One region of the Micromonospora sp. NPDC002296 genome, then DNA from elsewhere that is predicted to be linked to it. Evidence: riboswitches for the same ligand, from Rfam matches in the RefSeq annotation. Region 1 holds a riboswitch; each other region holds the start of a gene.
What was found. Region 1 has a riboswitch for cobalamin ahead of ABT023_RS12965 ((2Fe-2S) ferredoxin domain-containing protein). Riboswitches for the same ligand answer to the same signal wherever they lie in the genome.

Region 1 (7,842 bases):
CACTTCATGTCGATGGTCTCGGGGTCGAGCTCGCCCAGCGTCGTCACGGTGAGGCTCTCCCCGGCGCGGCCGACGTCGCGACCCACGACTACGACGGTCTCGGGCGACTTGTGCTCCAGCAGCACCGCTCGGGCCTGCGCGACCTGCTCGGTGCGCGAGCGCGAGCGCGGGTTGTAGAGGGCGAGCACGAGGTCCGCCTCGGCGACGGCGCGCAGCCGCTTCACCACGACGTCCCAGGGCTTGAGCCGGTCCGACAGGCTCATCACGGCGAAGTCGGCGCCGATGGGGGCGCCGGCGCGTGCCGCGACCGCCTGGACGGCAGAGATTCCGGGCACGACACGCACGGCGACGTCCGCGTAGCGCGGGTCCTCCGCGGCCTCGAACACCGCCGACGCCATGCCGAAGATGCCCGCGTCGCCGCCGGAGACGACCGCGACGCGCTCACCGGCGAGCGCCAGTTCGAGCGCGTCGCGGGCCCGGTCCACCTCGACCGTGTTGCCGGACGCGTGCCGCACCAGGCCCGGGCGCTGCGGAACGCGCTGGACATACGGTCCGTAGCCGATGACGTGGCCGACCTCCGCGAGCACCTGCGACGCCTCGGGGGAGAGCCACCGGTCGGGACCGGGACCGAGGCCCACGACGACGACCTCGGCGTCGGCGGCGGGCTCGGTGACCTCACTCGCCGGGCGGTCGTAGCGCGCCACACCGGGACGGGTGTCGCCGGGGACCAGGACGATCGAGAAGTACGGCACCGTCTCGGGGTCCACGTCGGCGACCGGGAGCACCCGCTGGGCGTCCATCGACGCCCGCTCGACGTACCAGGAACCCTCGACGCGTCCGGCCTGTTCGAGCGCCGAGCGGACCTTGGCGAACGTGCGGCCGAGCTTCATGATCACGGCGCCGTCGGTGTCGGCGAGGCGCCGGGCCAGCTCCGGCTCGGGAAGCGTGCCGGGCAGCACGGTCAGCACGTCGGTCTGCCGGACCAGGGGCAGGGCGGTCGTGGCCGTGGCGGCCGCGAAGGCGGGCACGCCTGCGACGACCTGTGTCTCGAACTCGTCCGCGAGCCGGTCGTGCAGGTACATGAACGAGCCGTAGAGCATCGGGTCGCCCTCGGCCAGCACGACGACGTCGCGGCCCGCCCTCAGGTGCGCGCGGAGCCGCTCGCCGCACTCGGCGTAGAAGTCCGCCATCGCGCCGGCGTACCCGCCCGGGTGGTCGGTGGTCTGCGTCGTCACCGGGTAGACCAGCGCCTCCTCGATCACGTCGTCCGGGAGCAGGCCGGCGGCGATGCGGCGCGCGTTGGACTGCTTGCCGACCCCCTGGTGGTAGGCGACGACGTCCGCCGCGCCGATCAGCCGGGCGGCCTTCAGCGTGACCAGCTCGGGATCCCCCGGGCCGACCCCGACGCCGAACAGCCGGCCGCTCACTCCGCCTCCTGGGCCAGGGCGTTGAGCGCCGAGGCGGCCAGCGCCGAGCCGCCGCGACGCCCGGTCACCACGAGATACGGCACGTCGAGCCCGGGTGCGTCGGCGGCGAGGTCGATGAGCGCCTGCTTGGACTCGGCCGCACCGATGAAACCCACCGGCGTGCCGATGATCGCGGCCGGCCGCGGTGCGCCGTCACGCAGCATCTCCAGCAGGTGGAACAGGGCGGTGGGGGCGTTGCCGAACGCGACGACGGCACCCTCGATGTGCTCGGCCCACAGGGACACCGCCGCGGCGGACCGGGTCGTGCCCCACGCGCGGGCGAGCGCCGGGACCTCGGGCTCGCGCAGGAGGCAGCGGACCTCGTTGTCGCGGGGCAGCCGGGCGCGGGTGACGCCGGCGGCGACCATGTGCGCGTCCGTCAGGATCGGCGCCCCCGCGTCGAGCGCCGCCCGGGCCGCCGTCACGAGACCGGGATGGATCACCAGGTCCCGCGTCAGGTCGGTCTGCCCGCACGCGTGGATCATCCGCACCGCGACCCTCTCGGCGTCGGTCGGGACGCGCGTCAGGTCGGCCTCGGCGCGGATGGTGGCGAACGAGTCGGCGTAGATCGCCGCGCCGTCGGTGACGTAGTCGTAGCGGCGCGTCGGTGGGGCGAGAGTCATGCATTCTCCAGATCGGGGACGAGCAGGGTGCGCCGTGGCGTGACGACGAGGTCGCCGGCACCGAGGGCGCGGACCTCGTCCATGAGGCGAGCATCCACCCGGCCGTCGGGCACCGCGAGGTGCAGCGCGACCCGGCCGTCGTCCTGCGCGATCCTGCCAAGCGGGAGCGGCGGCGTGTTCACCCGGGTCCCCGCGGCACGATCGAGCACGGTGCCCAGCACTGCCGCGCCGGAGCCGGGCAGCTCGTCGACGTGCCAGGGGGAGCTCGGTTCGCTACCGGCGAGCCCGGCGAACCGTACGGCGAGTGTCGTCAGTGCCGCAGCGGCCTCGCCCAGCGGGACGACCGGTCCCCAGGCCGTCCCGGCGCGCAGCTGCGCGGTGCTCGCGTCGAGCGCCACGAGACCGAGGTCAAGGTCGCGCTCGACCAGGTCGCCACGGCCGTCGTCGAGCACGAACAGGAACCGGCCGGCCAGCGTGGCGAGCAGGGGCTCCGCGCACAGCCGGGCGTCGAGGTCAGCGATCACCGGACGCAGGTCGGCGCGGCCACCGCTGCGTCCGGTGAGCGGTGAGGCCAAGATGTTGCGCACCCGCTCGTGCGACGTCGACGGCACGAGCCCGGTTGCCATGATCGCTTCCACGACCGCGTCCGGCAGGCACCCGTCGTCGTGCTCGATGCCGCGCACCTGGAGGTTGGCGCGGCTGGTCAGGTGGACCGCGCCGTCGCCGTGCCCACCCGCCACCCGGACGAGTGCGCCGAGCGCCCCGACCGTCACGGCGCCACCGGGGACGCGCACCCGGACGAGCGCGCCGTCGTCGGCGATCCAGGGGCGCAGCAGACCGGGACACAGGTCGCGGCGGGTCCTCTCGGTCACGGCGCCATCGTGCCAGAGCCCGTCTCGGGCACCGTCGGTCGGCGGTGCTACGTTCGTCCTGCCAGCCAAACTCAGCCATGAGCCAGGGAACCCGGTGAGAGTCCGGGACTGACGCGCAGCGGTGAGGGTGACGGGCGGAGCACGACGCCACTGGACCAACGGTCTGGGAAGGCGCTCCGTCCGGTTGATCCCGAGTCCGAAGACCTGCTGGCCGCAGACCCCGTCTGCGACACCTGCCCATCCAGGCCTCGCGCACAGGCCTCCGGACGAAGGAAGACCCTCGTGTCCCGTTATCCTCGCTCGCACCAGAGCGGTTCCTCCCACCACGTTCCGCCCACCTGGCTCGTCTGCTCCTGACGTCGTGAGCGTCCTCGTCCACGTCGCGACCGCGCTGCCGGACGCCGCCCGGTCAGCGGTGCTGCGCCGGGAGGCCGAGGCCGCCGGTGCCCGTCTGGCATTCCTGCAGGGCGGCGAGCCGACCCTCACCCACGTGCTCGACCTGGTGCACGCCGACGGCGTCCGAGAGGTTCGCCTCGAGCCGGTGAGCACCGACGACCTGACCTACGCCCGCTCGTGGGTGGGACGCGTCGCCGGCCACTGGCACCGCCAGCAGATCGACCCGCCGGTCATCCGGTTCGGCGAGCGGACCATCACCGGCCGCGAGGCGCCGTTGTCGTCACCGGCCTGGGACGCGCCCCCGCCGTACCGGCACCATCTGCTGCTGTGCCGCGGCCCGCGCTGCAGCGCCCGAGGCGCGGACGAGACCTACCGCGCGCTCGTCGGCGCGCTCGTCGAGCACCGGCTCACCGACTCCGACGTCCTCATGGCGCAGACCGGGTGTCTGTTCCCGTGCAATCACGGCCCCGTGGCCGTCGTCCACCCCGACGGCGCCTGGTACGGGCCGGTGCGACCCGGCGACGCGGCACGGCTGGTCCGCGAGCACCTTTGCGCCGGTCGCTCGGTCGACGACCTGCGCCTCGGCCCCCGGACCATCTCCACCGAAGGAGAAGTATGACCCGCATCGCTCTCATGTCCACGTCCGACACCGACCTGTTGTCGGCGCGTGCCAGCGGCTCGGACTACACCTGGGCCAACCCCGCCCGGGTGACCGACGAGCGCCGCGACGCCCTGACCGCCGAGGCGGACCTGGTCGTGCTGCGGGTGCTCGGTTCGCCCGAGGACGTGCGGGACGTCGCCGCCCTGGTGCGCGACGCCGGACGTCCCCTGGTCGTCCTCGGCGGGGAGCGGACGCCGAACGCCGCACTCATGGAGCTGTCAACCGTGCCGATCGGCGTGTGCGCCGAGGCGCACCGTTACCTCGCCGAGGGAGGCGCGGAGAACCTGGGTCAGCTGCACGCCTTCCTCTCCGACACGGTGCTGCTGACCGGCGAGGGCTTCGAGCCGCCGGCCGTCCTGCCCGAGTGGGGCGTCGGCCGGCAGGCAGCCGGGAGCGGGGTGCCACGGATCGGCGTCCTGTACTACAGGGCACACGAGGTGAGCGGCAACAACGCGTTCGCGCACGAGCTCGCCGACGCGATCGACGCGACCGGCAAGGCCGTCGGCGTGCCGATCTTCGTCTCCTCGCTGCGGGCGGCACCCGACGAGCTGTTCACCGAGCTCGCCACGCTCGGCGCGATCATCGTCACCGTGCTCGCCGCCGGCGGCTCCAAGCCCGCCACCGCCGGCGCCGGCGGCGACGACGAGTCCTGGAACGTCGAGCGGCTGCGCGCCTTGGACGTCCCCGTGCTGCAGGCGCTGGCGCTCACGTCCAGCAAGGCCGAGTGGGAGGCCTCCGACGACGGCGTCACCCCGCTCGACTCCGCGACCCAGATCGCCATCCCCGAGTTCGACGGCCGGCTCATCACCGTCCCGTTCTCGTTCAAGGAGGTCGACGCCGACGGTCTGCCGCGCTACGCGACCGACGCCGAGCGGTGCGAGCGCGTCGCGGGCATCGCAGCGAACCACGCGCGGCTCCGACACGTCCCGCCGGCCGAGCGCAAGGTGGCCCTCGTCCTGTCGGCCTATCCGACCAAGCACAGCCGCATCGGCAACGCCGTCGGCCTCGACACGCCCGTGTCGGCGATCCGGCTGCTGCGCGCGATGCGCGACGCCGGCTACGACCTCGGCGCGCCCGGCGAGATCCCCGGGCTCGACCCGCTCCCGCCGGTCGAGGGGGAGGACCCCGACACGACGGCCGGCAACGCGCTCATCCACGCGCTGATCGAGGCCGGTGGCCAGGACGAGGAGTGGCTCACGCAGGCCCAGCTCAGCGAGTCGCACGTGCGCATCGGCCGCGACGACTACCTGCGCTGGACCGCCCACCTGCCGGGCGAGCTTCGTGACGCCATGGTCGAGACCTGGGGCGAGGCCCCCGGCTCACTGTTCGTCGACGACGCCGGCGACATCGTGCTGGCCACGCTGCGCGCGGGCAACGTCGTCATCCTCATCCAGCCGCCACGCGGCTTCGGCGAGAAGCCGGTCGCGATCTACCACGACCCCGACCTGCCACCGTCGCACCACTACCTGGCGGCGTACCGCTGGCTCGAGCACGGCTTCGGCGCCGACGCGGTCGTGCATCTGGGCAAGCACGGCTCGATGGAGTGGCTGCCGGGCAAGAACGCCGCGCTCTCGGCCGGGTGCGCCACGGACGCGGCCATCGGCAGCATGCCGCTGATCTACCCGTTCCTCGTCAACGACCCCGGCGAGGGCGCCCAGGCCAAGCGCCGCGCGCACGCCACGATCGTCGACCACCTCGTGCCGCCGATGGCGCGCGCCGAGAGCTACGGCGACATCGCCCAGCTCGAGCAGCTGCTCGACGAGCACGCCAACGTCGCGGCCATGGATCCGGCGAAGCTGCCCGCGATCCGCCAGCAGATCTGGACGCTCATGCAGTCCGCGCAGATGCACCGCGACCTCGGGCTGGAGGAGCGACCCGACGACGAGGAGTTCGACGACTTCCTGCTGCACGTCGACGGCTGGCTGTGCGAGATCAAGGACGTCCAGATCCGCGACGGGCTGCACGTGCTGGGCCAGGCGCCGACGGGACAGGCGCGGGTCAACCTCGTACTCGCCGTGCTCCGCGCCACGCAGGTGTGGGGCGGCCAGAACCGCGCTCTGCCCGGCCTGCGCGCCGCCCTGGGGCTCGCGGAGGACGCCCCTCTCCCCACGGTCGACGCCGTGGAGGGGCAGGCCCGTGCCCTGGTCGAGGCGATGGAGAAGGTCGGCTGGGCCGTCGACGCGATCGACGCGCTGCACGACGACCCGGTCGTGCGCGACGTCCTGCGGTTCGCCGCCGAGCAGGTCGTCCCGCGCCTGGCCGCCACCACCGACGAACTGACCAACGTCCTGCACGCGCTCGCCGGCGGCTTCGTCGAGGCCGGGCCGTCCGGCTCCCCGCTGCGCGGACTGGTCAACGTCCTGCCGACCGGTCGCAACTTCTACACCGTCGACCCGCGTGCCGTCCCGTCGCGCCTCGCGTGGGAGACGGGACAGGCGATGGCCGAGTCGCTCGTCGCCCGGCACCTCGCCGAGACCGGCGAGTACCCGCGCTCGGTCGGCCTGTCCGTGTGGGGGACGTCCGCCATGCGCACGTCCGGTGACGACGTCGCCGAGGTGCTCGCGCTGCTGGGCGTGCGCCCGACCTGGGATCCGGCCTCGCGACGCGTCAACGGCCTGGAGGCGATCGACCTCGACGAGCTGGGCCGTCCGCGCATCGACGTGACCGTGCGCATCTCGGGCTTCTTCCGCGACGCCTTCCCGCACGTCATCGAGATCATCGACGACGCCGTGCAGATCGTCGCCGGGCTGGACGAGCCCGACGAGCTCAACTTCGTCCGCGCGCACACCCGCGAGGACCTCGCCGAGCACCGCGACCTGCGGCGGGCCACCACCCGGATCTTCGGCTCGAAGCCGGGCTCGTACGGTGCCGGCATCCTCCAGGTCGTCGAGTCCGGCACGTGGCGCGACGACGCCGACCTGGCCGCGGTCTACACCGCGTGGGGCGGCTTCGCGTACGGCCGCGGGCTCGACGGTGTCGCGGCCACCGACGACATGCGCACCAGCTACAAGCGCATCGCCGTCGCGGCGAAGAACATCGACTCGCGCGAGCACGACATCGCCGACTCCGACGACTACTTCCAGTACCACGGCGGCATGATCGCCACGGTCCGCGCGCTGACCGGCGCCGAGCCGAAGGCGTACGTCGGGGACTCCACCATGCCGGACGCCGTGCGCACCCGCACGCTGCAGGAGGAGACCAACCGCGTCTTCCGCTCACGGGTCGTCAACCCGCGCTGGATCGCGGCGATGCAGCGCCACGGGTACAAGGGCGCGTTCGAGCTCGCCGCGACCGTGGACTACCTGTTCGGCTTCGACGCGACCGCCGGCGTCGTCCACGACTGGATGTACGAGTCCCTGGCCCGCGAGTACGTCCTCGACGGGACTAACCAGGAGTTCATGCGCCGCGCGAACCCCTGGGCGCTGCGTGGCATCGTGGAACGGCTGAACGAGGCTGCTGACCGCGGGCTGTGGTCCGAGCCGGACACCGAGATCATGGCGGAGATGGCGCGGGTGTACCTGGAGGTCGAGGGCGACCTGGAGGACGACGCGTGACCCGACGCCTCGCGCTCGTCGGGCTGGGCCCGGGCGATCCCGAGCTGGTGACGGCCCAGGCCGCCCGGGTGCTCAACGAGGTCGCCTACTTCCTCGTCGCCGACAAGACCGAGCAGCACCCGGGCACGGCCGACCTCATCGCGATGCGCGAGGCGATCTGCGAGCGGCACGTCACGGGGGAGTGGCGGATCGTGCACGTCCCCGACCCCGAGCGGGACCGCGCCGACCCTGCCGACTACGCCACCGCGGTGCGCGAGTGGCACGAGGCGC
Region 2 (7,842 bases), on a different contig from region 1:
CGACGGTGTTGGCGGCGGCGTGCACCAGGCCGATCCGGCGCTGGTCCCGGGCGAGGGCCGCCCAGTCGTTCAGCCCGGCGACCGCCGCCGGGAGTGCGCTGATCGTGCCCAGCCCGACCAGCGTGGTGGCCGCCCGACGCTGACCGGGCATGAGGTCCAGCACGGCGGCGCTGATCCAGGCACCCACCGGCACCTGCACCAGCGCCGGGTGCAGCGGATGCCCGAGGAAGACGCCGTGCAGCAGGTCGCGCACCCGCTGCGGGCGGATGGTGGCCTGGACGGCGCGCTGCAACCGGTCCCCGGCCCGGTCCAGCGCCGAAGTCTGTTCGATTCTCGTCAAGAGTGCCCGCATCCCGTCCGGCTTCCCGGCAGGAGCGGTCGCAAACCGGTCGGCGGTGACGAGCCCGTCGCCATACATGCCGGCCGGCAGTCCCGGGGACACGGCCGACACCGCCGCCGCACCCGCACGTCACCGGCGGTGGGTCCCGCGCCACCGGCCGCCCGGCGGCGCGGGACCCGGCGGCTACTGCCAGGGGCCGCTGCGGCAGATGAACCTACCGGTGTCGCTGTACTGGGTCACGCTGCCGTCGAAGTAGCTGTAGCTGACCCGCACCTGCAGGCCGATGTTGGAGTAGGGGCAGCCGGCGAAGAGGGTCGGTCCGGCGCTCGTGAAGGTCCCGACGCTGCCGGAGTACCAGGTGACCGTCCAGGTCGTCGTGCCGGTGCTGGTGGCGTCGCAGTAGAACTGCGACCCGCCGGACTCGCAGAAGGGCGCGGGGGCGCTGGCCAGGGCCGGGGTGGCTACGGCGGCGGTCAGGCCGAGGGCGGTGAGGACGGAGGCGAGCAGGACCCTGACGGTGGCACGCATGAAGATCCTCCCGAACGTAGCGGGTTGAGGACTGAGGGTGAATGCCACGCTATCCCAGCAATCGAGGTTCATGAATCAGCCGTTCGCCGGTCGGTTACCGCCCAACGGTCGTGGTGCACCGCCTCGGCGAGAGGGCGCTTCCGCCGCCACCCGTGCCGTTCCAGGTCCGGCACGGTCGCCAGGTGGGTGACCGGCCCGAGGCAGAGCCACGCCACCGGCCGGATGCCGTCCGGGATGCAGAGCAGCCCGGCCACGAACGGCTCCCGGTAGAAGGAGACCCAACCGACGCCGAGCCCCTCGGCGGTGGCGGCGAGCCACAGGTTCTGGATGGCCAGGCAGACCGAGTAGAGGCCGGAGTCGGCGATGGCGTGCCGCCCGAGGACAGCCGGGCCACCCCGCGCCGGGTCGTAGGTGACCACGATCGACAGGGTCGACTCCAGCACTCCGTCGATCTTGATCCGGGCGAACCGCTCGGCCGCCTCGCCGTCGAGGGTGGCGGCGAACGTGTCCCGTTCGACCTGGACGTGCTCGTGGAACCGGCGGCGGGTCCCGGCATCCCGGACCAGGACGAAGTCCCACGGCTGCGAGTATCCGACGCTGGGCGCGGCGTGCGCCGCGTCGAGGATCCGGTGCAGGGTGTCCGCCGGCACCGGCTCCCCGGTGAACTCGGCCCGGACGTCCCGGCGGCGGTGGATGGTGTCGTAGATGTTCACAGGCAGGCTCCCGCTGCGCTCGGCCCACCGCTGCGGTGGGCACCCGACGCGAGGCCGGTCTTCGGACTCCCGGATCGACGCCCGACCGTCCGCCTTCCCAGCCGTGCGGCCAGTGGCTGCGCGTGACGCGCGTGGACGGCGGCTCCCCGGTCACCGCGGCGGGCCCGTGCCGGATTCCCACCGGCTTCCCGATTCTCCCCGCAGGCGCGAGGCACCTCACATGATCGTGCCGTCGCCGATGCTAGCGCCCCGCCCGTGCGCCGTCGGGACGGACGGGCCGCTACGGTCGTGTCGGGGTGGACGCCACCACCCCAGGGGCCGGCCCGCCGGCCACCTCGGCCCGCACCGCCGGCCCGCGGCCGAGGGCCGGAGCCGTCCGACCGGGAGGCACGCCGATGGGGGTACGGGTCGAAAGCGCCGGGGCCGTGACCACGGTGATCCTGGATCAGCCGGCGGCGCGCAACGCCGTCGACGGGTCGACCGCCCGGGCCCTGGCCGACGCGTTCCGGGCCTTCGAGGCCGACCCGGAGGCGGCGGTGGCCGTGCTCTGGGGGGCGGGCGGAACGTTCTGCGCCGGGGCGGACCTGAAGGCGATCGGCACCCCCGGCGGCAACCGGGTCGAGCCCGACGGCGACGGTCCGATGGGCCCGACCCGGATGCGACTGTCCAAGCCGGTGATCGCGGCGATCTCCGGGTACGCCGTGGCCGGGGGGCTGGAGCTGGCCCTCTGGTGCGACCTGCGGGTGGCCGAGTCCGACGCGGTGCTCGGGGTCTTCTGCCGGCGGTGGGGGGTGCCGCTGGTCGACGGGGGTACCTTCCGGCTGCCCAGGCTAATCGGCGAGAGCCGGGCGATGGACCTGATCCTCACCGGCCGACCGGTGCCGGCCGAGGAGGCGTACGCGATGGGTCTGGTGAATCGACTGGTCGCGCCGGGTACGGCCCGGGTGGAGGCCGAGCGGCTGGCCGCCGGGATCGCCCGCCACCCGCAGACCTGCCTGCGCAACGACCGGGCGGCGGTGCTGGCCGGCGCCAACCTGACCGAGCCGGAGGCCCTCGCGGTCGAGCTGGCCCACGGCGCGGAGTCGCTGGCGGCCGACGCGGCGGCGGGTGCGGCCCGCTTCGCCGCGGGCGCCGGCCGGCACGGCGCACCCGCGTCTCCCTGATCGTCCGCACCGCACCGGCACGACCCCGTGCGCGTCGGACGATCAGGGAACCAGCGGCGGCGCTACCTCAGGTTGCGCAGGGCGTCCTCGACGGCGCGGTGGAACGTCGGGTACGCGTAGATCATGTTCCGGAGCTGGGTCAGCGGGACCGCCGCGTGCACCGCCACCACCAGGCCCGACAGCACCTCGCCGCCGGCCGGGCCGACCGAGGTCGCGCCGACCAGGACGCCCCGGTCGGCGTCGGCGACCAGCTTGATCAGTCCGTCGGCCCGGTGGATCCAGCCCCGGGTGGACGCGCCGAGCCGGCTCACGCCGACCTGCACGTTGATGCCGCGCTCGCGGGCCTGCCGCTCGGTCAGCCCGACCGCGCCCACCTCGGGGTCGGTGAAGGTGACCCGGGGCAGCGCCCGGTAGTCGGCGTGCGGCACGCCGCCGGCGATCCCGGCCCCCGCCGTGCTCGCCGCGCCGCCGACCGCGCTGGCGGTGCCGCTGGCGTCCGGGCCGGACCGCGCCCGCCGGACACGGTCGAGCACGTCGGCGACCACGATGGCCGCCTGGTACATGGCGATGTGGGTGAACGCGCCCTCGCCGGTCAGGTCGCCGACCGCCCAGAGGGCCCCGGCGGCGCGCATCCGGTCGTCGACGGCGAGGTACCGCTGGGACGGGTCCACCCCGACGGCGTCCAGCCCCAGCTCGTCGAGGTGCGCCCGCCGGCCGGTCACCACCAGCAGCTTCTCGGCGGTGAACTCGACGCCGCCGGCCGCGCTGAGGGTGAACGCCCGCCCGTCGTGGTCGACCCGCTCGGCCTTCACCCCGGTGGAGATCCGCACCCCGTCCGCGCGCAGCGCGGCGGCGGCCACCTCGGACGCCTCGGGCTCCTCGACGGCGAGCACCCGTTCCGCCGCCTCCACCACCGTCACCGCCACCCCGAACCGGGCGAAGACCTGGGCCAGCTCCAGCCCGATCGCGCCGCCGCCGAGCACGAGCAACGACCCGGGCAGCTCCTCGACCTCGACGGCCTGGTGGTTCGTCCAGTACGGGGTGTCGGCGAGCCCGGCGATCGGCGGCACGGAGGGCCGGGTGCCGGTGCCGAGCACGATCCCATGCCGGGCCTGGAAGACCTGGTCGCCGACGCGTACCCGGGCGGGGCCGTCGAGCCGGCCGCTGCCGCGCACGAACCGCCCGCCCTTGCCGGTGAACCGTTCCACCGCGACCCGGTCGTCCCAGGTGTCGGTGGCCTCCGCGCGGATCCGCTTCGCCACCGGCGCCCAGTCCGGCTGGACCTCGGCCGTGCCGGCGAACTCGTTGACCCGCCGGGCCTCGGCGATCGCGTTCGCCGCCCGGATCATCATCTTGCTCGGGATGCACCCCCAGTACGGGCACTCCCCGCCGACCAGGCTCCGCTCGATGCCGACGACGTCGAGGCCCGCCTCGGCGAGGCGGCCGGCCACCTCCTCGCCGCCGACGCCGAGCCCGACCACGACCACGTCCACCAGTTCCGGTTCCACCATGCCGCCAGCATTCCGCACCGCGCCACCGCACCGCACCGTGTCGCCTGCCGGCGTCCGCGCGTCTCCCCTACCGTGGCCGGATGCGCCCACACTTCGGCCCGGTCCGGGACTGCTTCCACGACCTGTTCTCCACCGGCCGGGAGACGGGGGCCGGCCTCGCCGTCTGGTACGACGGCCGGCCGGTGGTCGACCTCGTCGCCGGCGTCGGCCGGCCGGGCCGGCAGTGGGCACCGGACACCCTGGTCAACGTGTACTCGGTCGGCAAGCCGGTGGCCGCGCTGTGCCTGCTGGCGCTGGTCGACCGGGGCCGGCTCGACCTCGACGACCCGGTCGCCGACCACTGGCCGGGGTTCCGCGCCCCGGCCACCGTCCGGCAGGTGCTCAGCCACACCGCCGGGCTGCCGGCGTTTCCGGTGCCCCGCCCGGCCGGGGCGGTCGCCGACTGGGACCTGCTCTGCGCCGACCTGGCCGCCGCCGAGCCGCAGTGGGAGCCGGGGACGGTCGCGGGCGAGCACGCCTGGACGTACGGGCATCTGGTGGGCGAGCTGGTGCGGCGGGTGGACGGGCGGCCGGTGGGCCGGTTCCTGGCCGACGAGATCGCCGGCCCGTGGCGGCTCGACCTGGCCTTCGGCCTGGGCGCGGCGGACCAGCGGCGGTGCGCCGAACTGTCGTACGCCGATCCGGGCTGGCCGGCCCGGGCGCTGGGCGAGCCGGGGTCGCTGCGGGCCCGGGCGCTGGGCAACCCGGCGGGCGGGCTGGACCTGGCGGTGCTGAACAGCCCGCTGTGGCGGGGCGCGGAGGTGCCGGCGGTGAACCTGCACGGCACCGCCGCCGCCCTGGCCCGGCTCTACGCCGGTCTGCTGGCCGGCGGCGTCCTGGACGGGGTGCGCCTGTTCGGCCCGGACCTGGTCGCCGAGGCGACCCGGACCCAGTACGACGGCCCGGACCTGGTGCTGGACCGCCGGGCCTGCTGGACGCTGGGCATGCAGCGGGAGCCGGACGGGAGCTGGGGCATGGGCGGGATCGGCGGCAGCAGCGCCTGGGCCGACCCGGAACGGGGCTACACGTTCGCGTACGCCACCGCCCGGCTCGCCGACCACGACCGGGTCGACGATCTGGTGGAGGCCCTGCACTCCTGCCTGTGACGAGGGGCACCGGGCTCAGGCCCGGCCAACCGCCGGCCCCGGCCCGGGAACCACGACCGGGGTGCCGGCCGGGGTGAGCATGGCCCGCCCGGCGACGGCCATCCGTCGCCGCCGGGGCACCAGCGCCCGCCGGGTGAACACGTCGTAGTCCTGGGCGGCCACCTCGTCGAGGATGCCGCCGTAGAGCACGTACGCGGTCCGCATGCAGGCCTGCGAGGCGGGCGAGAGCAGGGTGACGCCCGGGGCGGCGGCCTCGTAGTGGGCCTGGGCGCGGGTCACCTCGTACTCGATCAGCTCGCGGATCTTCGGGCTGGTGCGGCGGCGCGCGGCGGCGGCGTACAGGTCCTCGCGGGTGACGTCGAACTTGGCCAGGTCCTCGTCCGGCAGGTACGTCCGGCCGCGTGCCAGGTCCTCGGCCACGTCCCGGATGAAGTTGGTGAGCTGGAAGGCGAGGCCGAGCTGCCGGGCCGGCTCCCGGGCGGCGGCGGGGTCGGTGCTGCCGAGGATCGGCAGCATCATGGTGCCGATGACGGCGGCCGAACCCTCCATGTAGTCGAGCAAATCGTCGTAGGTCGGGTACGCGGTGACCGTCAGGTCCATCGCCATGCTGCGCAGAAACGACGCGAAGTCGGACCGGTCGAGGTCGAAGACGGCGATGGTGTGCAGCACGGCGGGCAGCAGCGGGTCGCCGACCGACGCGCCGTTCAGCCCGGCCAGGAAACGGGCCGACCAGTCGTCGAGCCGGGCGGACCGCTCGGCGGGTGGCAGCTCCTCGGTGCGGTCGACGATCTCGTCGGCGTACCGGGTGAATCCGTACAGGGCGTGCACGTGTCGCCGTTTCCAGGCGGGAAGCAGCCGGGTGGCGAGATAGTAGGTGCGGCCATGACGTTTGTGCAGATCACGGCAGCGGCCATAGGCGGCTGCGAGGTCGGTGTCCACTGACCCTCCTCGAACTATCGACGCATCAATCGACGCAACTCGTAACCCTAGGGTACGCTCGCCCGCATGGCCAACGACGCAGTTGCGGGTGACACCCTCCGCGTCGCACCGGCACAGCCGGGAGCGACGGACGATCCGGTCCGCGGCGTGCTGGCCGCGTTCGCCAACGACCTGGCCCAGGGGTTGGACGACACCCTCACGACGTTCCTGGCCGCCGAGGTCGCCTCGCTCGCCGAGATCGACACGGAGATGGGCGGCTTCGCCTCGACCGCGCGCGACTGCGTGCTGGCCGGCGGCAAGCGGGTCCGCCCGACCTTCGCGTACTGGGGGTGGCGGGGCGGCGCGGGCAGCGACGAGCCGCTCCGGACGGTGCTGCCGGCGCTGGCGGCCCTGGAGCTGCTGCACACGTTCGCGCTCGTGCACGACGACGTGATGGACGCCTCCGACACCCGGCGCGGCCGGCCGACCGCGCACCGGGCCGCCGCCGCCCGGCACGTCGCCGCCGGGCACGCCGGCGACCCCGACCGGTTCGGCGAGGCGGTGGCCGTGCTCATCGGCGACCTCTGCATGGTCTGGGCCGACCGGCTGATGTCCCGCGCGGCCGTGCCGCCGGCGCGGCTGCTCGACGTCCGGCGCTGCTACGACCAGATGCGGGTCGAGACGATCGCCGGGCAGTACCTCGACGTCCTGGGCGAGAACGACGCGGCGAACTGGTCGGTGGACCGGGCGCTGCGGGTGGCCCGCTACAAGACGGCCAGCTACACCGTCCAGCGGCCACTGCTCTTCGGCGCCTGCCTGGCCGGCGCCGGCGCCGACGCGCCGCTGACCGCCGCGTACACCCGGTACGGCCTGGCCGTCGGCGAGGCGTTCCAGCTCCGCGACGACCTGCTCGGGGTCTACGGCGACCCGGTGGCCACCGGCAAGCCGGCCGGCGACGACCTGCGTACCGGCAAGCCGACCGCGCTGCTGATGTTGGCCCGGCAGCTCGCCACCCCGGCGCAGCGTCGGGCGCTGGACCGGGCCGGCGCGGTCACCGGAGCCCGGGAGGTGTCCCGGCTGGCCCAGGTGGTCGCCGGCACCGGGGCGGTCGCCCGGGTCGAGCGGATGATCTCCGACCGGGTCGCCGAGGCGCTGGCCGCGCTGGACACCGCGCCGATCGACGAGACCACGCGCACAGCACTGACGGGCCTCGCCACCGCCGCCACCGACCGGCGGGCATGATGAGCGACATTTCGAAGGAGGTGGTCATGTGCGGACCGTGACGGGACGTACGGACCAGGTGGTGGTCGTCGGCGCCGGGCTCGGCGGGCTGGCCTGCGCGCTGCACCTGGCCGGCGACGGCCGGCAGGTGACGGTGGTCGAGCGGGAGCCGGTGCCGGGCGGCCGGGCCGGGCGGCTCGGCGTCGACGGGTACGAGTTCGACACCGGACCGACCGTCCTCACCATGCCCGACCTGATCGACGAGGCGCTCGGCGCGGTCGGCGAGCAGTTGGGCGACTGGGT
Region 3 (7,842 bases), on a different contig from region 1:
ACCCCGGGCATGTTCGCCAGGAACAGCTCCGCATCGGCGTAGATCCCCAGCGGGCGATTCGTCGGGATGGCCGACATCTCGATGACGTCCTCGGGTCGCACCCCCAGGCCCCGGGCACTCAGGGTGTGACTCGTCGTGCCGAGCAGGCCGGGGCCCTCCCACGGGTGCTCGACGCGCAGTCGGGCGCGGTCGATCAGCACGGTGGTGCGGTTGCCCTGAACCGGCTCGCACCCCATGGCCATGAAGGTGGCCCGGTCCGCGCCGGAGCCGAACCGCCAGCACCCGTCGACCACCAGCTCACCGTCCGGGTCCCTGCCCAGCCGACCGACCTGGGCGACCACGCCGTAAACCGCGTTGGTTCCGGAGTACGCCCGGGACAGCAGGTCACCGGGCGCGTACGTCGAAAGGTAGTGCGCGGTGCCGTTGGCAATCATGCAGAGCCACGCCTCACTGGCGTCCTCGGCTGAGGCGCGACGAACGAGATCCAGGCCTGCTACCAGGCTCTGGACCTCGTCCGGACCGTCGCGCAGCCACAGCAGCGTAGCGGCGAGCTGTCGCATCGATCATTACCTAACTATTGGACGATCAGTACGATCCGCCGCCGCCGCACCGGTTGGTGGTGCTGGTGCAGCCGGTGGTCGGGATGATCGAGGTCCAGTTGATGCCACCGGCGATCTCGCCGGCCTCGACGTCGATCCCGGCGAGGTCGAGGTCGTCGAGGTCGACGAAGTTCTCCGCGTGGTCCACCATCTGGGCACCCGCCTTGATGTTGTTGGTCATATCCACCTCTCAGGTTCGTGACAGTGAATGTGTGCGGCCGAGGGTTCGCCCGAACCGCACAACATCGATGGCGGCCAGCATTGCCGACGGCAATCTGCGCCTTCTATGCGTCCGCTATGCGCCCGGTGACTGCTGACCTCCGGACGTCAATTCACTACCGGCCGCCCGATCTCGCTGACACAGGGTTACCGGGAATCAGCCCTATCGAAGGCGCATAACACGAGACGTATTCATGCCTCAACGGGATCGCGGGCGTCAAGAAGTTCGTCCCAGTGGGTCGACGTCCACTCGTAGACAATCTTGAGGGGGCCGAGCAGGCTCCGGCCGAGCGGCGTCAGCTCGTAGGTGACGGCGCGGCCGGCCGTCGCGCGCGATACGAAGCCATCGCGTTCAAGAACGCGCAGGGCTCGGGTGAGTTCCTTGGGGCTCGTCCGGTGCAGCACGACGCGCAGCTCGCCGAACCGGAGCGGCGCCGCTTCCAGCAACCGCATGACAAGCGGCGCCCACTTGTGCCCCATCCGTACCGGCAGGAACGAGGAAGGGCACAGCTCATCGAACATGTCATGCTCCGGGCGGCTCATGGATCGAGAATAGGTACCCGATCGGTAACCATGACCTGCCCTATGGTCGTCGCCATGTTGAAGATCGTTGTTTTCGGAGCGGGTGGCAAGGCCGGTGGCACCGCTGTTGTGGAGGCGAGGGCGCGCGGCCATGAGGTCACGCCGCTCGTGCGCTCCGCGGCGGACGTCACGGATGCCGCCGCTGTGGCCAGGGCGGCGGCGGGGCACGATGTGGCGATCGTGGCCGCGGCTGACGCCAATGCCGATCCCGCTGTTTTCTTCCGCGCCGCGGCTGCGAGCCTCGTCACGGGGTTGAAGGAGGCGGGGGTGAACCGCCTCGTCTGGGTCAGCCTCGCGTCGCTGCTGCCCGACGCGAACGGCGTGCCCGTCATGGACATGGCCGGTTTCCCTGCCGAGTTTCAGCCCTTCTCCCTGGCCCACCGTGCGGCCCTGGACATTCTCCGCGGTTCCGACCTTGACTGGGTCGCGGTCAGCCCATCGGGCAACTTCGACCTTGAGGGCAAGCCCGCCGGCGGGTACCACCTCGCGCCCGGCGACCTGGCGGAGCACATCACCTACGCCGATCACGCGCGCGCCCTGATCGATGAGGCCGAGCGGGCCCAGTTCCGGCGAACGCACATCGGGGTGACGAGTTAGCCCTTGGGTGGTGCGCTTACGGTCTGGCCCGCCGAGAGCCGTCGACCGACGCCCGAGACGCGGTGGACGCGACCATGGCGTGACAGGCGAGATCGCCGACCTGTGCCGGGCGACTCGCCTGTCACGGTCGCCTCAGAAGTCGTCGTCGAAGGCGACGGTGCCGGTCACCCCGACCTGGTACGCCGACACCCGCCGTTCGAAGAAGTTGGACAGCTCCTGCACGTCCTGCAACTCCATGAACGCGAACGGGTTGGTCGACCCGTAGTGGACGGGCATGCCGAGCTGTGCGAGCCGCCGGTCGGCGACGTGCTGGAGGTACTGGCGCATGTCGGCCAGGGACATCCCGGACACGCCGTGGCCGAGCAGGTCCTCGGCGAACTGGACCTCGCACTCGACGGCCTCGGTGAGCATCAGGCGGACCTGGTCTGCGAGGTCGTCGTCGAACAGGTCCGGTTCCTCGCGGCGGACGGTGTCGACCACGTCGAAGGCGAAGGCCATGTGCATGGACTCGTCGCGGAACACCCAGTTGGTGCCGGACGCCAGGCCGTGCAGCAGTCCCCGGGAGCGCAGGAAGTAGACGTAGGCGAAGGCGCCGTAGAAGAACAACCCCTCGATGCAGGCGGCGAAGCAGATCAGGTTGAGCAGGAACACCCGCCGGTCCTGCTTCGAACGCAGCTCCCGCAGGTCCTGGAGGGAGTCGATCCAGCGGAAGCAGAACTCGGCCTTACGCCGGATCGAGGGAATGTTCTCGATGGCGTCGAACGCGGCGAACCGCTCGGCCTCGTCGGGCACGTACGTGTCGAGCAGGTTCAGGTAGAACTGGACGTGCACGGCCTCCTCGAACAGTTGCCGCGACAGGTAGAGCCGCCCCTCCGGCGAGTTCACGTGCTGGTAGAGGTTCAGCACCAGGTTGTTGGCGACGATGGTGTCGCCGGTGGCGAAGAACGCGACGAGGCGGCTCACCAGGTGCCGCTCCGCCGGGGAGAGCCGGTCGAGGTCGGCGAGGTCGGCGTGCAGGTCGACCTCCTCCACCGTCCAGGTGTTGCGGATGGCGTCGCGGAACCGGTCGAAGAAGTGCGGGTAGCGCATCGGGCGGAGGGTGAGGTCCATCCCCGGGTCGAGCAGCATGTGTGTGGTCCTCGGGTCGGTGGCGGTGGTGTCGGTCGGGGCGGTCACTGGCAGGCCTCGCACGACTCGGGGTTCTCCAGGGAACAGGCCACCGCCTCGTCGACGGCCACCCCCGCCGCGACGACGCCGACCGGGCCGACGGCGCTGACCGGGCCGGCGGGTGCGACCGTGGCCTGCTGGATCCGGGTGGCGGGGCGGGACCGCAGGTAGTAGGTGCTCTTCAGCCCGGCCTTCCAGGCGTACAGGTACATCGAGGAGAGCTTGCCGATCGTCGGGGCGGCGAGGAACAGGTTCAGCGACTGCGACTGGTCGATGAACGGGGCGCGGGCGGCGGCCAGGTCGATCAGCGCCCGCTGCGGCAACTCCCAGGCCGTACGGAACAGCTGCCGGACCTCCGCCGGCAGTTCCGTGATGCCCTGCACCGATCCCTCGGCGCGCTTGATCGCCGAGCGGACTTCGTCGGTCCACAGGCCGCGGGCCTTCAGTTCGCGTACGAGAGCGGTGTTGACCTGGAGGAACTCCCCGGACAGGGTCTCGCGCTTGAACAGGTTGGACACCTGCGGCTCGATGCACTCGTAGCAGCCGGCGATGGAGGCGATGGTGGCGGTCGGGGCGATCGCCACCAGCAGCGAGTTGCGCAGGCCGTGCGCGGCGACGCGCTCCCGCAGCACCCTCCAGCGCTGCGCCTGGCTGCCCGTGACGCCCCACAGGTCCGGCTGGAGCCGGCCGCGTGCCGCCCGGGTCTCGGCGAAGGCCGGGTGGGCTCCGAAGCGTTCCGCCAGGTCGGCGGAGGTCTCCAGGGCCGTCAGGTACAGCTCCTCGCTGATCCGGGTGGACAGCTCCCGGGCGGCCGGGGAGTCGAACGGCAGCCGCAGGGCGAAGAACACGTCCTGCAGGCCCATCAGGCCGAGGCCGACCGGCCGCCAGCGGGGGTTGCTCGCCGCGGCCTGCGGGGTCGGGTAGTAGTTGATGTCGATGACCCGGTCGAGGAACGTCACGGCGGTGCGGACGGTGGCGCGCAGCCGTTCCCAGTCGAGGCCGCCGTCGGCGAGGTGGGCGGCGAGGTTGACCGAGCCGAGGTTGCACACGGCGGTCTCGGCGTCGCTGGACACCTCGATGATCTCGGTGCACAGGTTGGACAGGTGCACCACGTTGCCCGGCTCGGCGGTCTGGTTGCACAACCGGTTCGCAGCGTCCTTGAACGTCATCCACCCGTTGCCGGTCTGCGCGAGGGTCCGCATCATCCGCCCGTACAGCTCCCGCGCCGGCACCTGCCGCACGTACCGGCCCTGAGCCTCGGCCGCCCGGTACGCCGCGTCGAACTCGTCCCCCCACAGGTCCGGCAGTTCCGGCACCACGTCCGGGTCGAACAGCGACCACACCCCGTCGGCCTCCACCCGGCGCATGAACTCGTCCGGGACCCAGTTGGCCAGGTTCAGGTTGTGGGTGCGCCGGGCATCCTCACCGGTGTTGTCCCGCAGTTGCAGGAACTCCTCGATGTCCGGGTGCCACGGCTCCAGGTAGACGCAGGCCGCGCCCTTGCGCCGGCCGCCCTGGTTGACCGCCGCCACCGAGGCGTCCAGCGTCCGCAGCCACGGCACGATCCCGTTGGACTGCCCGTTGGTGCCCCGGATCAGCGCGCCCCGCGACCGGACCCGGGAGAACGCGATGCCGATGCCGCCGGCGAACTTCGACAGGTTCGCCACCTGCGCGTACCGCTGGTAGATCGAGTCCAGTTCGTCGCGCGGGGAGTCGACCAGGTAGCAGGAGGACATCTGGGTGTGCCGGGTGCCGGAGTTGAACAACGTCGGCGAACTCGGCAGGTACGCCAGGCTCGACATCAACCGGTAGAACTCGATCACCTCGTCCGGGGCGTGGGACAGGCCGCAGGCCACCCGCAGCAACCAGTACTGCGGGGTCTCCGTAACCAGCCGGCTCGTCGGGTGGCGCAGCAGGTACCGGTCGTGGACCGTGCGCAACCCGAAGTACTCGAACCGCAGGTCACCGTGGGGGTCGACGGCGTCATCGAGCTGCGCGGCGTTGGCGGCGACGAACGCGGCGGTGCCGTCGCCGATGAGGCCCTCGACGTGTCCCCGTCGGATCGCCTCGCTGAACGAGCCGATGCCCTGCCTGCGGACCTCCTTGTCGATGTAGCCGGCCAGCAGGCGGGCGGCCAGCCGCGAGTACTGCGGCTCCTCGCCGATCATCTCGGCCGCGGTCTGGATGGACAGCCGGTCCAGCTCGGCGGTCGTCGCGCCGTCGTACAGGCCGCTGATCGTCCGCGTCGCCACCCGCAACGGGTCGACGTCGGCGAGGCCGACCGTCCACCGCTCGACCGCTCCGACGATCCTGTTGACATCGACCGGTTCGGTGCCGCCGTCGCGCTTGCGGACGCGCATCTGCGTCCGTCGCGGGCCCGGTAGGGCTGCCTCGTCGGCCACCATGCCGTCGGCCGGGACAACCTCGGTGACTGCCATCACTCACTCCTCGCGGGCTCGAGACCTGATGGCCTTGGGACGCGTGGAGGCAGACACCGGCGGACGTCACGCCGGCGAGGCGCGGGTCAGGTGGCGTCGGCCGTCCCACGCGGCCTCGGACCGCCGCCCACCCCGGTATGGGTACGCGGCGCGCTGGCAGGTCTTCGGACTCGCGGGCGTGACCGGGCTCGCCGGTCTTCTACTGGCCGTCGCTTCCCAGGCCGCAGGCGGCCCAGTGCTGATGACGGCGGTCGTTCCCACTCACCGCTGCGGGGCAGTCCCGGATTCCCACCGGGTTCCCTCTTGCCTCGACCACCCCGGATGAGCGGCCGAACCAGCTACGGCCGACACCATATATAGGGACTTCGGCGTTGTCACACCCCACATGTCGAGTCCGGGCGTGTCGGAGGCCCGGCGGTGAAGCCTCGTCGATTCCTGCGGCGCAGCGACCGAGCCGATTGGTGGAGCGGGTCTGGATCCAAGGACGGCGGACCCGGCCGGTAGGACCGGAACGGATGTCGACCGGTCGGGTTTCCGACGGGCGTCCGTACACAAGGGATGACGACCTCCTACGGTGACTTCCGGCACGCCAGGGATGGACGTCGCCGGGAATCGACCCGGCGACGCGATTCAGGCGTTTTACAGGGGGTTGTCTCGATGCACGTTCGGAGCCGCGCCATCGCGGGTCTGGTCGCCGGGGCTGTGCTGTTGACAGGCCAACCGGCGGCTGCAGGCAGTGCCGCCGACGAGGTCGCCAACGCCGGCGCTCGCGCCGCCACGGCAACGGTCGGCGGCGGCGGTGCGACACGTACGGCCGTCCGCACGGCCGCGGCCCTGTCGGCGCCGGGGCACACCGGGCTGGTTCCCAGCACGCCGCGCAATGACGTACCGAGGATCACCGACGGCGAGATCACCGACATCGAGGTGATCGGCAACCGGGTCTTCGTCGCCGGCTCCTTCACCGCGATCGCCAACGTCGGCGGGACGCCGGTGGCGCAGCCGTCGCTGGCTTCCTACAACATCGACACGGGCCTGGTCGACACCGGTTTCCAGCCGACGTTCGACGGGTCCGTCGAGGCCGTCGAGGCCTCGCCGGACGGCTCGTCGCTCTATGTCGTTGGCTCGTTCAACACGGTCGGCGGCCTGACGAAGCGCAAGATCGTACGGCTCGACCCGGTCACCGGCGCTCCGATCGCGGCGTTCACCGCGCAGGGGAACGGGCGCGCGACCGCTCTGGCCGTGAGCAGCACCGCGGTGTACGTGGGCGGCCAGTTCACGAAGGTGAACAGTGTGAACCGCGGCGGGCTGGTCGCGCTCAACCCGACGACGGGGGCGGTGGACAGCGGGTTCAACCTGCCCCTGTCCGGCGGCATCGGCGTCGGCGGCATGCTCACCGTGCAGCAGCTCAAGCTGACGCACAACGGCAGCAGCCTGCTGGTCGTGCACACCGGTCGCCAGATCGCCGGCCAGGACCGCTACGGGGTCGGCCTCGTCGACACCGCCACCAAGGCCCTCCTGCCGTGGCGCACCCGCCTCTGGGAGGACAACCTGTCCTTCGTCGGCGGCATCCAGCGGGTCTTCGCCGGTGACGTCGCGCCGGACGACTCCTACTTCGTCGTCACCAGCGGTTCGGGAGGCGACCGCCCGCCGATCAACGACACGGCGATCGCGTTCCCGGTGGCCGGTGCCGACCACGTCGAGCCGATCTGGGTGTCGCGTCACTTCGACAGCATCTACTCGGTCGCCATCACCGAGACGGCCGTGTACGTCGGCGGCCACTTCAGTTGGCAGGAATCGCCGACCTCCAACGTCCCGTGGCCCGGCCTGGACAACGTCGGGTACGGCACGGGCCAGGGCCTGAGCGGCTACGGTCTCGGCGACCAGGTGGTCCGCCGTGACCACCTCGGCGCGCTCGACCCGGCCACGGGCACGGCGATCGAGTGGAACCCGGGTTCCAGCTCGTACGAGGGGGAGAAGGCGATGCTGGCCACCCCGCGCGGCCTCTTCGTCGGTGGCGACGGCAACACCAAGGGCGGCCTGCCGGTGGGGCGGGTCGGGTTCTTCGACCTCGCCCAGGCGCCGGCGCCCTCGCCGGTCGACACGACGATCGTCACGCCCATCGAGGGGGCGGTCAAGCAGGCCAACGCGCCGTTCGCGTTCGGCGGGCAGGCGACTTCTCCGGCCGGCGTCACCAAGGTCGGTATCGAGATCCAGAACCGGGGTTCCAAGAAGTACCTGCA

Region 2: it holds a riboswitch for cobalamin, as region 1 does, so the genes downstream of both, bluB (5,6-dimethylbenzimidazole synthase) here and ABT023_RS12965 ((2Fe-2S) ferredoxin domain-containing protein) in region 1, are expected to answer to the same signal.
Region 3: it holds a riboswitch for cobalamin, as region 1 does, so the genes downstream of both, ABT023_RS10805 (ribonucleoside-diphosphate reductase subunit alpha) here and ABT023_RS12965 ((2Fe-2S) ferredoxin domain-containing protein) in region 1, are expected to answer to the same signal.

The regions. Positions count from the first base shown of each region.
Region 1 covers NZ_JBEOWQ010000012.1:117,628-125,469, forward strand. Annotated here, with positions in the region: gene ABT023_RS12950 (precorrin-2 C(20)-methyltransferase) at 1-1,427, opposite strand, end outside; gene ABT023_RS12955 (precorrin-8X methylmutase) at 1,424-2,089, opposite strand; gene ABT023_RS12960 (ferredoxin-like domain-containing protein) at 2,086-2,961, opposite strand; cobalamin riboswitch at 3,007-3,187, shown strand; gene ABT023_RS12965 ((2Fe-2S) ferredoxin domain-containing protein) at 3,323-3,976, shown strand; gene cobN (cobaltochelatase subunit CobN) at 3,973-7,572, shown strand; gene cobF (precorrin-6A synthase (deacetylating)) at 7,569-7,842, shown strand, end outside.
Region 2 covers NZ_JBEOWQ010000008.1:176,955-184,796, forward strand. Annotated here, with positions in the region: gene ABT023_RS09925 (Rieske (2Fe-2S) protein) at 1-352, opposite strand, end outside; gene ABT023_RS09930 (hypothetical protein) at 524-868, opposite strand; gene bluB (5,6-dimethylbenzimidazole synthase) at 937-1,581, opposite strand; cobalamin riboswitch at 1,617-1,815, opposite strand; gene ABT023_RS09940 (crotonase/enoyl-CoA hydratase family protein) at 1,977-2,744, shown strand; gene ABT023_RS09945 (dihydrolipoyl dehydrogenase family protein) at 2,807-4,252, opposite strand; gene ABT023_RS09950 (serine hydrolase domain-containing protein) at 4,336-5,400, shown strand; gene ABT023_RS09955 (phytoene/squalene synthase family protein) at 5,416-6,339, opposite strand; gene ABT023_RS09960 (polyprenyl synthetase family protein) at 6,406-7,560, shown strand; gene crtI (phytoene desaturase family protein) at 7,589-7,842, shown strand, end outside.
Region 3 covers NZ_JBEOWQ010000009.1:165,945-173,786, forward strand. Annotated here, with positions in the region: gene ABT023_RS10780 (acyl-CoA dehydrogenase family protein) at 1-560, opposite strand, end outside; gene ABT023_RS10785 (hypothetical protein) at 586-780, opposite strand; gene ABT023_RS10790 (winged helix-turn-helix transcriptional regulator) at 1,011-1,361, opposite strand; gene ABT023_RS10795 (NAD(P)-dependent oxidoreductase) at 1,416-1,997, shown strand; gene ABT023_RS10800 (ribonucleotide-diphosphate reductase subunit beta) at 2,130-3,125, opposite strand; gene ABT023_RS10805 (ribonucleoside-diphosphate reductase subunit alpha) at 3,170-5,569, opposite strand; cobalamin riboswitch at 5,741-5,956, opposite strand; gene ABT023_RS10810 (hypothetical protein) at 6,260-7,842, shown strand, end outside.